DNA from 2 places in the Mesorhizobium sp. C399B genome. Region 1 is predicted to be linked to the other one. Evidence: riboswitches for the same ligand, from Rfam matches in the RefSeq annotation. Region 1 holds a riboswitch; the other holds the start of a gene.
What was found. A riboswitch is a leader RNA that binds a small molecule or an ion and turns the genes downstream of it on or off. The one in region 1 is predicted to bind cobalamin.
Positions count from the first base shown of each region.

Region 2: linked by a shared signal. The riboswitch ahead of NLY36_RS03985 (CbtB domain-containing protein) and the one ahead of NLY36_RS18145 (aromatic ring-hydroxylating oxygenase subunit alpha) in region 1 are both predicted to bind cobalamin.

Region 1 is NZ_CP100472.1:3,763,208-3,769,044, reverse strand. It holds gene NLY36_RS18160 (hypothetical protein) at 1-724, opposite strand, end outside; gene NLY36_RS18155 (PqqD family protein) at 877-1,299, opposite strand; gene NLY36_RS18150 (FAD-binding oxidoreductase) at 1,460-2,560, opposite strand; gene NLY36_RS18145 (aromatic ring-hydroxylating oxygenase subunit alpha) at 2,598-3,845, opposite strand; cobalamin riboswitch at 3,963-4,164, opposite strand; gene NLY36_RS18140 (DUF680 domain-containing protein) at 4,664-4,870, shown strand; gene NLY36_RS18135 (DUF680 domain-containing protein) at 4,937-5,140, shown strand; gene NLY36_RS18130 (DUF680 domain-containing protein) at 5,211-5,444, shown strand; gene NLY36_RS18125 (ABC transporter ATP-binding protein) at 5,518-5,837, opposite strand, start outside.
Region 2 is NZ_CP100472.1:817,162-822,998, reverse strand. It holds gene NLY36_RS04000 (MFS transporter) at 13-1,212, shown strand; gene NLY36_RS03995 (aromatic ring-hydroxylating oxygenase subunit alpha) at 1,220-2,395, opposite strand; gene NLY36_RS03990 (gamma-glutamylcyclotransferase) at 2,531-3,223, shown strand; cobalamin riboswitch at 3,291-3,486, shown strand; gene NLY36_RS03985 (CbtB domain-containing protein) at 3,523-3,702, shown strand; gene NLY36_RS03980 (CbtA family protein) at 3,718-4,521, shown strand; gene cobU (bifunctional adenosylcobinamide kinase/adenosylcobinamide-phosphate guanylyltransferase) at 4,514-5,026, shown strand; gene cobO (cob(I)yrinic acid a,c-diamide adenosyltransferase) at 5,026-5,640, shown strand; gene cbiB (adenosylcobinamide-phosphate synthase CbiB) at 5,789-5,837, opposite strand, start outside.

The sequences.
Region 1 (5,837 bases):
GGTACGACTTTAGCCGACCCTCCAGCTTCAGCCGCTTGAAGCCCTCCGGATCCTGCTTGAGCGTGGCAAACAGCGGATAGGCCGTCACCCCCCCGGTCCGGTCGATCAGCACATAGTCGTCGCCGACGCTATCGAGCCCATTGAGCAGGCCGGCGACGACCGTTCCCGATTTGCCGGCACCGCCGGAGCCCGCCAGCAACACGCCCTTGCCATCGATGCCCAGCGTGCCGGCATGGGTGAGCCGCATGCCGCGCGCCGCATATTCCCAATGCAGGAAGGCGCGCAGCGGCGCCCCTTGTTCCCATGGCGGAAAGGCGTCGGCCGACATCATCAGCTGCGCCCCGACATGGCGTTGCGGATCATGGAACTGCCAGAAGTCGAGGTCATGATAGTAGCTGCCGCGCAATCCGGCCTCTTCCAGCCGGTTGGCAAAGGCATGATGGTTGTAATCGCCTCGGCCCCAGGTGGCCGGGGCGGGGACGCCATCGATGGCCGGGTGGGCGACGAAAATGCGGCAGCCGTCAGATGCAGACGGATTTTCCGGGGCCGGTATGAAGGCATGGCTCATGGCTTCCGCCAGCGTGCCATGGTCGAGGTGGACACTCAGGTCCAGTCCCGGCAACCGCACGCTGGCGGCAACGGGATAGAAGGCGGCGGCGCTTTCCGCGGCCGCCAGCACATGGCGGGCATAATCCGGCAGGGTTTGCAGCGTGATCAAAGGCATGTGTTGGTTGTTCAGCGTCCAGAATTGCGCCGGGTCGCCTGATGCATGTCGCTCGGGGTGGCCCCGGTTTTGAGACGACGACATGCATAAAATCAAAGATCTAAACCGCGTCGCCTGAGTCCGTTCAAACGCGACGCGCTTTAGGGAAACGATTATGCCTGTTTCACCGCCGGCCAGCCGAGAGGTTCCTCGACCTCATGGATCGGGTCGACAATGATGAGATCGGCAAGGTCGTCATGGACATCGACCTTGAGCGGCTCATTGCTGGCAGCAAGCGCAGACGACAGCTCGCCCGAAAGCGGTTGTGCCGGTGTTTCGGCTGGCGCAAGCAACCCGAAATCGAGCAGTCGGGCAACGAAGCTTTCGAGGTCGGCCAGGCTTATTTTTGCGGCGCCCGCGGCAGCTCCGACCAGCGCTTCAGTGGCGACGCCGGACGACAAAGCCTGCCAGACCCGGCTGCCGGAATCGGAAAAGCCGAAATACTTGCCGTTCGAAAGATCGAGAACGACGGCTTCGCCATCGAATGATTCGAAAACGATGTCCTTGCTTGCGACCGCGTAGACCCGCTGTTGCATCGCTGTGTCCCCCGTCCCATGCGCCCTGAAGGGATGCGCCGGCTTCACGGTCTGCCAAGCCCTTCCTAAGTGCGTCTAAATCACTTGGCCGTTGGTTGGCAAGACAAAGACCCGCGAATACAAGCCTGCGTCGGCGACCGTTGCGGCGAAGTCGACCGGCTCAAGCCTCGATTTCGAGCGCCGACAATGGTTTCGAGCAGCAGGCAAGGATAAAACCGTCATCGATCTCGTGGTCGAGGATGCCGCCATTGTGGCTCATCTCGACTTCGCCGGAGACCTTCTTCACCTTGCAGGTGCCGCACAGGCCGAACTCGCAGGCGGCGGGAATCCGCACGCCCGAGCTGCGCGCGGTCTGCAGCACGGTCTGGCCGGCGACGCAGCCGGCGTCGACCTCCGAAAGCGAGAAGCGGATCGGCGTCACGGCTTCGACAGGTGCAGCGATGCCGTCCTCGACCGGGGAGGCAAACGGCGCCGGAATTTCCTCCACCACAGGCGCGGCAAAGCTCTCCTGATGGTATTTCGTCATGTCGAAGCCGGCGGCATCCAGCATGCCGCGCACGGCGCGCATGAACGGATCGGGGCCGCAGCAGAAGATTTCGCGCTCGCGGAAGTCCGGAGCCAGCAAGGGCAGCCGGATCGCATCGATGCGGCCCATATGGCCGTACCAGCCTTCGCGGCTGGAACGTTCCTCGATCATGAAGCCGAGCGACAGGCCGGGCATATGGCCGCCGAGCAGTTCGAGTTCCTTGCGGAAGATGATCTCTTCGGCACGCCGCGCGCAGTTGACGAAACCGACATCGGTCCATGGCGCGCAGTCGTTCAGCCAGCGCAGCATCGACATCATCGGCGTCACGCCGGAGCCGGCGGAAATGAACAGGTATTTGGCCGCCGGGTGGCTGTGCAACGAGAAGTCGCCGGCCGGTCCGTAGGCCTTGACATGCGAACCGGGCACCAGATGGTCGAACATCCAGCGCGTGCCGATGCTGCCGGCCTGCGCCTTGACCGTCACCGCGATCGAAAACGGCCGCGATGGCGACGACGACAGCGTGTAGGTGCGCATCAGCGGCCCGTCCGGTGTCGGCAGTTCCAGCGTCAGGAACTGGCCCGGCTTGTAGCGGAACCAGGTCTGGTTGTCGGAGCGGAAGGTGAAGGTCTTGACGTCGGGCGCCTCGTCGCTGACGCCGATCACTTCCAGCACCTGCAGCCTATCGTTCCACGGCGCCATCTGGTCAAGATGGCGATAGAGCCCAAGATCCGTCATCGCATTCATCCTCTGGTCCCTCTTCGCCTGCTCCAGCTCACGCGACGCTGCGTAGCGCCGGCCGGCCGCCTTCGGCAAGGCGCGGGCCGATGAAGGCCGCGTACCATTCGACGAACTGGATCACGCCGCCCTCGTGCAGCTCCGAATAGGGGCCGGGCTCATAGGCCGGAGACAGGATGCCAAAGGCGTTTTCCTCGACGATGCGGCGGTCCTGGTCGTTGGTCTCGGTCCAGACATGGGTGAGCTCCTCAAGGTTGTAGTCGACCCCCTCGACCGCATCCTTGTGCACCAGCCACTTGGTCGTCACCGCGGTTTCGGTGGCGCTGATCGGCAGCACCCGGAAGGTGACCGCATGGTCGATCAGTATGTGGTTCCAGGTCGTCGGATAGTGGTAGTGCATCAAGGTGCCGATGCGGTCGGCGGCAACAGTGTCGGACAGGTTCTTCGTCACCGCGCGCTTTCCGGACATCGTGTAGCTGACGGCATCGCGCAGCAGCGGCGCGCGGGTGGCGCGGTATTGCCCGGCCGGATCGATGCGGAACTTGCTCGGCAGGCCCGCCGCCTCGCATTTCGCCCAGTGCGCCAGCATCTCCGGATCGCTGTCGGCGCCCTGCACGCCGGTCACCGTCGGCGCTTCGGGGAATGTCTTGCACAGCTCTGGATGATTGCCGGCGCAGTGATAGCATTCGCGGTTGTTTTCCCAGACCAGCTTCCAGTTGCCCTTCTCGATGATGGTGCTCTCGAAGGCGACCTTGGCTTCATTCAGCCGGTGCGGCTTGAGGTAGGGCTCTATCATGGCGCGCATCGGCGCAAAGTCGGCAGGTTCTTTCGCCAGGCAGATGAAGATGTAGCCGCCGACGCTCTCGCAGGCGACGGGCTTCAGGCCGAACTGGCTCTTGTCGAAACCGTCGGCCATCTGGCGGGCAAACAGCAGCCGGCCGTCAAGCTCGTAGGTCCACTGGTGATAGGGGCAGACAAGCTTTGCCGCCATGCCCTTCTCAGTGTTGCAGACACGGCTGCCGCGATGGCGGCAGGAATTGTGAAAGGCGTTGATGTTGCCCTTCTGGTCGCGGACCAGCACCACCGGATAATCGCCGATCTGCACGGTGATATAGCTGCCGGGCTTCGGCAGTTCGCAATCATGGCCGATGAACAGCCAGTCGCGATACCAGATAAGCTCCATGTCGAGCTTGAAATAGTCCGGGTCGGTGTAGAAGGGCTGTTCCAGCGAAAAGCCTTGCTTGCGGCCGTTCAGGAGCCTCAGCATGTCGTTGCGCGTATCCATAGTTCTGTCCTCGTGGTTTAAGGACTGAACTTGGTGGTGATGGAGGAAGGATCGGACGCAGGCCGGCGCGGCGCCGGACATGCACTATCCACCTCTTGACCGCCCACCGCGATCAGTCGAGTCTATGCATCTCGGGCTGGTTTCCGGGCTCTGGAGTTGTCCTTGCGGACCATCGCGACACCTTCCCAGGCTCTTGCCCAGTGGTCTCCCGTTGCGACTTCAACTCCACCACCGTTGCGGGGGCAGCGCCGGATTCTGACCGGCTTCCCAATTCTCCGCTGCGTCGTCACGAAGCGGCACCTGAGATGCGATCATCTAATCACGGCAGCGATCGCGACGTCGGCATGAAAGCGACATCATATCCATGCGGCGCGACACGCGCGGCATACGCCCCCCGCCGCCGGTCAAAGAGCTGAGACGTTTCTTGCGACGCCATCATCGCCGTTTCGAATCGCTGCGGATCCAGTTCGATCGGGGGCAAAAAGGGCTCAACGGTATCGAAAAGTTACTATTAGCAATCTCTAATCGAACCGAACGGTTCGTTTCTGTTGACAATGCGTGCAGGACGGTGTGAACGACGGCCCGGAAACCGACATCGGAGCGAACCACTCGGTTCGGCATAAGCGACTGAAAACAATGCGATAAATGACCATAGAGGAACTTCCTGGCACAATTTCAAGGTGCAGGACCGTGGTCCACACGGAACAACTTCGTGATTGGAAACCAGCCTATGGCTTTCCCACATCGGGGCTGTCCGAACGACGCGAATTCCTCCCAAGACACGCCGCTAGACGGACAGACAAACTGGAGTACTAAAAATGAAAAAGATCATCCTCACTGCCGCAGCCGTTTTGGCGATCACCGGCAGCGCCTTCGCCGGTAGCGACAATTACGGTTCCAATGGTGCGAACCAGCCAGCCGTCTCGGTCGACAGCTCGTATACGGCTTCCATTCAGAAGCCGGCGCACGCTGACAAGCAGCCTGTCGTTCAGGGCGCCGACCGCGACCTCTACGGCAATCGCTGATCCCGACCAAAGAAGGGCGGCTAACCCGTCGCTCTCGGGATCCCAAAAAATTCAGGAGTATTTGAAATGAAAAAGATCATCCTTGCTGCCGCCGCCGTTTTGGCCATCTCCGGCAGCGCTTTCGCCGGCAGCGACAACTACGGTTCGAACGGCGCCAACCAGCCTGCGATTACGTCGACCGATAGTGGCCATACGGCTTCGGTTGAGAAGTCGGCTCCAGCCGAGCAGGCGCCTGCCCACGGTGCCGACCGTAACCTTTTCGGCCGCTAAAGCCGGTTTCCAGCACGTGGCGGGCTTATCCGCTGCAGCTGGCGGCATCAGAAAAATTCAGGAGACTAAAATGAAGAAGATCGTTCTCGCCGCCGCAGCCGTTCTGGCTGTTTCGAGCGCTGCCTTTGCCGGCAGCGACAATTATGGCTCCAATGGCGCCAACCAGCCGGCCGCTGCCGTCGACACCACCCGCACTTCGTCGACCGGCACCAACTCGGCGCTCTACAAGCTGCTGAACTCGTCGGACGACCAACAGAAGTTCGTTCCTCAGAGCAGCGACAGGGATCGGTTCGGCAACAACTAACAGCCGAAGCTTAAAAAAAGAGCGGCGGGCCTGGCCCGCCGCTCTTTTTTCATGCCTGTACGACGCAGCTATCTCAAGCCGCCTTCACTTCCACCGGCTTGAGCGAGAAGGAGTGCCCATCGGCGTCGAAGATGTGCAGGTCCCCGGCATCCGCGGTCAGCCGCAGCTTTGCCCCGCGCTTGACCTCGACATTGCCGGGCAGCTTGGTCACCAACGGCAGGTCAGCGCGGCCGATATCGACATAGACAAGCTGCACCTCGCCGAGTTGCTCGACATAGTCTACCACGCCCTCGAAAAGATATTCCGCGCCGGTGGCGGCCGACAGATCCTCCGGCCGCACGCCGAAGCTGACTGCCGCACCCTTTGCTGACGCCGGCGTTGCGATCGGCACCG
Region 2 (5,837 bases), 2.9 Mb from region 1:
TTTGGGGATCAAATGTCCACCCATGTGCGCCATCCGATCTGGCTTCCGGCCCTGCGTCCGGCGGATGCGCGCACCTTTGCCTCGCTCTATGCGGTCGAATCCTTCGCCCGTGCCACGGTGTCGAGCGTCATCCCGATCCAGGCCTATGAGATTCTGCACAACGAGCAGATCGTCTCGATCCTCTACACCATCGTGGCGCTGCTCGGCCTGTCGGTGACCTTGTTCATGCCGATCTTGATCCGCAGGTTTGCCCGGCGCTGGGTCTATACCGCCGGCGCCTGCCTGCTGGCGATAGGCTCGCTGTTCTTCGTCACCCACACGCTTGCCGGGCAACTGGCAGGCATGCTGTGCCGCGTCATGGGGGCGAGCGCCCTGTCGATCACGCTCAACCTCTACATCATGGACAACATCCGCAAGACCGATTTCATGCAGGCCGAATCGCTGCGCATGGCGTGGTCGATGCTGGCCTGGACCGGCGGGCCGACACTCGGCATCTTCCTCTACACACGCTACGGCATCTATGCCGCGCATGGCGCGGTCGCGGTGTTTGCGTTGGCCTTGCTGGCGCTGTTCTGGACCTACAGGCTGGGCGACAACCGGTCGATCCGGCCGGGCAAGACACGGCCGGCCAATCCGCTGGCCAATATCGGCCGCTTCGTAGCACAACCCAGGCTCAGGCTGGCCTGGCTGATCGCCTTCGGCCGCTCCTGCTTCTGGACGACGTTCTTCGTCTACGGGCCGCTGTTCATGGTGATTACCGGCGAGGGCAAGCTTGCCGGCGGCCTGCTGGTTTCGGCCGGCAATGCGCTGTTGTTCATGGCGATCTTCTGGGGCAAAGCGGGAAAACGCTTCGGCGGCCGGCGCACCATGACCTTCGCCTATTTCGCGATGTCGGCGACGCTGCTTGCGGCGGGCGCGGTCGGCACTACCGCGCCGCTGCTTACGGGCTTTTTCCTGCTCTGCGGCGCCTTCTTCACCATCGCGCTCGATGCACTGGGCTCGACCGCCTTCATGCGCTCGGTGCGGTCCTATGAGCGGGCGCAGATGGCCGCGGTCTACCGCACCTATCTCGACTTTTCCGAGCTGACGCCGCCGCTGGTCTATTCGGTGGTGCTGGCGTTTTTCGGCCTCGGCTCGGTGTTCGTGACGCTGGGCATTCTGGCCGCGGTTTGCGGCTTTATCACCTGGCGCTATCTGCCGAAGTCGCTTTAGTCGCCGATCAGGCGGTTGCCTCAAGCGCTGCATGCCGCTCGCGCACCCAGTTGTGGAAGCGGTGCAGATCGTACTCCTCCGGCATTAGCACGCCGGCCTGGTGGCGCATCGAGCGCAGGCCTTTCTGATTGATCTCGCAGATCGCGGCATCCTCCTCCAGCACCTGGGTGCCGAAGGCGACGACATTGTCGATGTCGGTCTCAGCCAGCGCCTCGGGCGCGAACAGCCATTCGGCGGTGAGTTCGGTCTGTTCGGGACCGAGCGGCATCAGTCGCACCGTCCTGACATAATCGACATGGCCGACGATGAACATCGAGGGCAGGCTGGTGGCATAGGTCTGTCCGGCCGCACGCTCGGCTGGCGTCAGGCCCGGTAAGACCGGGCCATGGGCATGTCCGTCGCGCGACCAGGTCTCGGCGCCGGCGCGCAGGCCACCCGAAAACTCCGGCGCGTCATTGTCGGCATGGCGGACCCAGTCGGGGTCGTCGTGCCGGCTCATCAGGCCGCGGCCGTATATCGGCACCAGCCGAGACAGGTCCTTGTGGACGCCCGGGCAATGCAGGCACTCGTTGAAGTTTTCCCAGAAGATCTTCCAGTTGCAGTTCATCACCTTGCGCAGGACATGGCCTGATACCAGCGTTTCCAGCGGCCAGTTGGCGAGGTCGCCGGATGCGGGATCGAAGGAGGTCCCGGCGGAGCCGGCCGCAGCCTGCTGAAGGTTCACAAAGACAAAACCGCGCCACACCGACAGCGCCACCCGGTAGAGCGGATGATCTGCCTTGTCGAAACCATCTGGCAGCGATTTCGAGGGAACGCGCACGAGATCGCCGCGCAGCGAGTAGGACCAGGCGTGGTAGGGGCACGTGATGAGCCGCGCTTTCAGCCGGCCCTCGCTTTTCTGGCAAAGCTGCGAGCCGCGATGCCGGCAAGTGTTGTGGAAGGCGCGCAACTCGCCGGTCTCGTCCCGCAGAATGACGATTTCCTGCGTGCCGACGCGGAATGTCCGGAACGCCAGCGGCTGGGCGAGGTCGGCCTCGCGGCAGACGAGCAGCCAGCTTTTGTGCCAGATGGCGTCGAGATCGCGCTGGTAAGCCTCGCTATCCCAATAGGCCGACGACGGTAGCGTCGGTTCGGCCCGGCTCAGGCCGTTATAGGGGTCGCGCTCGCTCGGGCTGGGATGCATGGCTGGCTTCCTATGAAGCGTCAGCCGACACCCCGGCAAATCGTTTGTCAATCAGAGTGCCGCATTGCCGGTTGCAGGCGCGGCGCATAATCATGTCGTGGACACGGGACATTCGGAAATTGGGGGGATTCGGAAGTGGCCGCACGACAGATGTCGCTTACGCCGGAGCTGGTCGCGCGCTGCTGGCGCGAGATCAGGGACCCCGGGCCGGATCCGGACGCGATGCATCTCGATGAAGCCGACTATGACGCGCTGCTGGATGAATTGCAGGTCGAACTCCCGGACAGCGAACCGCTATGGCTGTTCGGCTATGGATCGCTGATCTGGAAACCGGAAATAGATTATGTCGAGGACCGCGTTGCGCTGGCGCGCGGCTGGCATCGGTCCTTTTGCATGAACATGACGCGCTGGCGCGGCACCAAGGACAGCCCCGGCCTGATGATGGCGCTGGACCGTGGCGGACAATGCAAGGGCGTCGCCTTTCGGCTGACCGGCAATAACCGGCGCGAGCAGTTGGGCCGGCTTTTCCGGCGCGAAGTCACGCTGAAGCCGACAAGCTACCGGCCGCGCATGCTCAAGCTTGCAAGCGAGGCCGGACCGCTCAGGGCATTGGCCTTCGTCATCAACCGCAACGGCCTGACCTATTCCGGACCGCTCGACGAGGGCAAGGTCGTCGAAAGGCTGGCAACGTCCTGCGGGCACTGGGGGTCGGGCGCCGACTATCTCTACAACACGGTGAAAAACCTTGAAGAGCGCGGCATTCACGATCGCCATCTGTGGCGGCTGCAGCGGCTGGTTGCCGAGCGGATCACCGCGTTGAACCCGTAACGCCGCATGGCGCATTCGCGCTGTTGGCCGGCGGAATTTGGTTTGCCGGATGCGACCGTTTCAGCCTATAGTCATGCATGTCGTCGGTTCCGTTAGGGACCAAGAGGGAATGCGGTGAGGGCTGACTTGTTGCCCAATGCCGTGGCTGCCCCCGCAACTGTGTGCGGTAGTCCTCTCCAAGCCACTGGGGATTTTTTCTTCGGGAAGGTGGGGAAGGGCGCTGATCCGCGAGCCAGGAGACCTGCCGGCGACAGGGAACTGACTTCGATGCCCTCGGGTGGAGGGCGAAAGGACAAGATATGAATACCGCTTCCGTCTCCCTCGGCGCTTCCGTCTCCTCGCAGTCGCGCTTCATGCAGCTCGTGCTTAGCGCGTTTCTGGGCATTTTCGTCGTCGGCGTTGTCGGTTTCTCGCACATCGATGCGGTCCACAATGCGGCGCACGACTATCGCCATTCGATGGCGTTTCCCTGCCACTGACGAGGATCTGACATCATGAACCTGTTTCGCAACGTCGTGTTCATCGCGGCGATCGCAGGGCTCGTGGCCGGTGTCGCTCTCGCCTGCATGCAGGCCTACGCCACCGTGCCGCTGATCCTCAAGGCGGAGGTCTACGAAAAGGCTGGTGGCGGCCATGAGCATCAGCATGCCGCGGCGCCCGCCGCCAACGCTGCGGACCCCGATGCCATGAGCACCGCCGCGCCGGCGGAAAATGCGGTGAGCAGCGCAGCACCGGCTGAAGCAGCCGCGCCGGCGGAGGACGAAGGCTGGGCGCCGGCCGACGGCTTCGAGCGTTTCGCCTTCAGTGTCGTCGCCAATATCGTCACCGGCATCGGCTTCGCGCTGGTCCTGGTGGCGGTTTCCGAGTTCGCCGGCGGCATCGGCAGCTGGCGCCAGGGCGTGTTCTGGGGTCTGGCGGGCTTTGCCGTGTTCGCGCTGGCGCCGGGACTCGGCCTGCCGCCGGAACTGCCGGCAATGCCGGCGGCCGATCTCATACAGCGCCAGATCTGGTGGTGGGCAACGGTGATGGCAACCGCGATCGGCCTTGCCCTTATTACCTTCCGCACGTCGGCGCCCCTGACCGTGCTCGCCGTCCTCCTGATCGTCGCCCCGCATATTGTCGGCGCGCCGCAGCCTGACAGTTTCGTAACGCCGATCCCGGAGGGCCTGCATCATCAGTTCGTGGTGGCGGTGACGCTGACCAATCTGGTGTTCTGGCTGGTGCTCGGCGCAGTTGTCGGCATAGTGCACTCGCGCTTCGCCGGCACCGCGACCAGCCTGCGCGACAGCTTTGCCTGATCGCAGTTTGACCTTCATCATCGGCGGTGCGCGCTCCGGCAAGAGCGCGCATGCCGAAACTTTGGCGACGGCGTTGCTGCCGCCATGGGCTTATATCGCCACCGCGCAAGCCTATGACGGCGAAATGCGCGAGCGCATCGCGCAGCACCGCTCGCGCCGCGGCGAGGGATGGGCGACCATCGATGCCCCGCTTGATCTTGCAGGCGCGCTCGAAGCTTTGCCGGACAACCAGCCGGTGCTTGTCGACTGCCTGACGCTGTGGCTGACCAATCATATGCTTTCCGACCATGATCTCGAGGCGGAATGCCGGCGGCTAGCCGACATGCTGTCGCGGCCGCGCGGGCCCTGGCTCGTTGTCTCGAACGAAGTCGGGCAAGGCATCGTGCCCGACAATGCGCTCGCACGCCGGTTTCGTGATGCCGCCGGCCGTCTCAACCAGCAGGTCGCGGCGGTTGCCGATACGGTGCTACTGATGGTGGCGGGGCTGCCGCTCAAGGTGAAATGATGACCGATATCGACGCAAAAGACGAAGAACGCCACCGCGCCAAGATGGCCAAACGCAAGGCGGTGCAGGACGCCGAGGTCGCGGAAAAGACGGTCGAGAAGGGGCTGCTGATCGTCAACACCGGACCCGGCAAGGGCAAGACCACGGCCGCCTTCGGGCTGGCGCTGCGCATGCTCGGCTATGGCAAGCGCGTCGGCGTCGTCCAGTTCATCAAGGGCAAATGGCACACCGGCGAAAAGGACGCCTTCGCGGCGTTCGGCGACCGTGTCGTCTGGCACACGATGGGCGAGGGTTTCACCTGGGAGACGCAGGATCTGAAGCGCGACATTGCGGCGGCCGAAGCCGCCTGGGCCAAGGCGCTGGAACTGATCGCCGATCCCTCGATCAGCCTCGTCGTGCTGGACGAACTGAACATCGCGCTACGCTACGACTATCTCGATCTCGACCGAGTGGTGGCGGCGCTGAAAGCGCGGCGCGAAGGTCTGCATGTCGTCGTCACCGGCCGCAACGCCAAGCCGGCGCTGGTCGAGGCGGCGGATCTGGTGACGGAGATGGGCGTGACCAAGCATCATTTTTCGGCCGGCGTGAAGGCACAGCAGGGGATTGAGTTTTGAGGGATTTCGTACCCTCCCCCTTGTGGGGAGGGTCGATCCGCGAAGCGGAGCGGGGTGGGGGTCCTCGTAGGGCGCAGTCCCCCGCCCCGGGGCTTCGCGCCGACCCTCCCCACAAGGGGGAGGGTAAAGGAAGGGCGACGATAAGCTCTCAGGACGTTACCGCGATAAGCACCGCCGACAGCAACCCGAACAGCCCA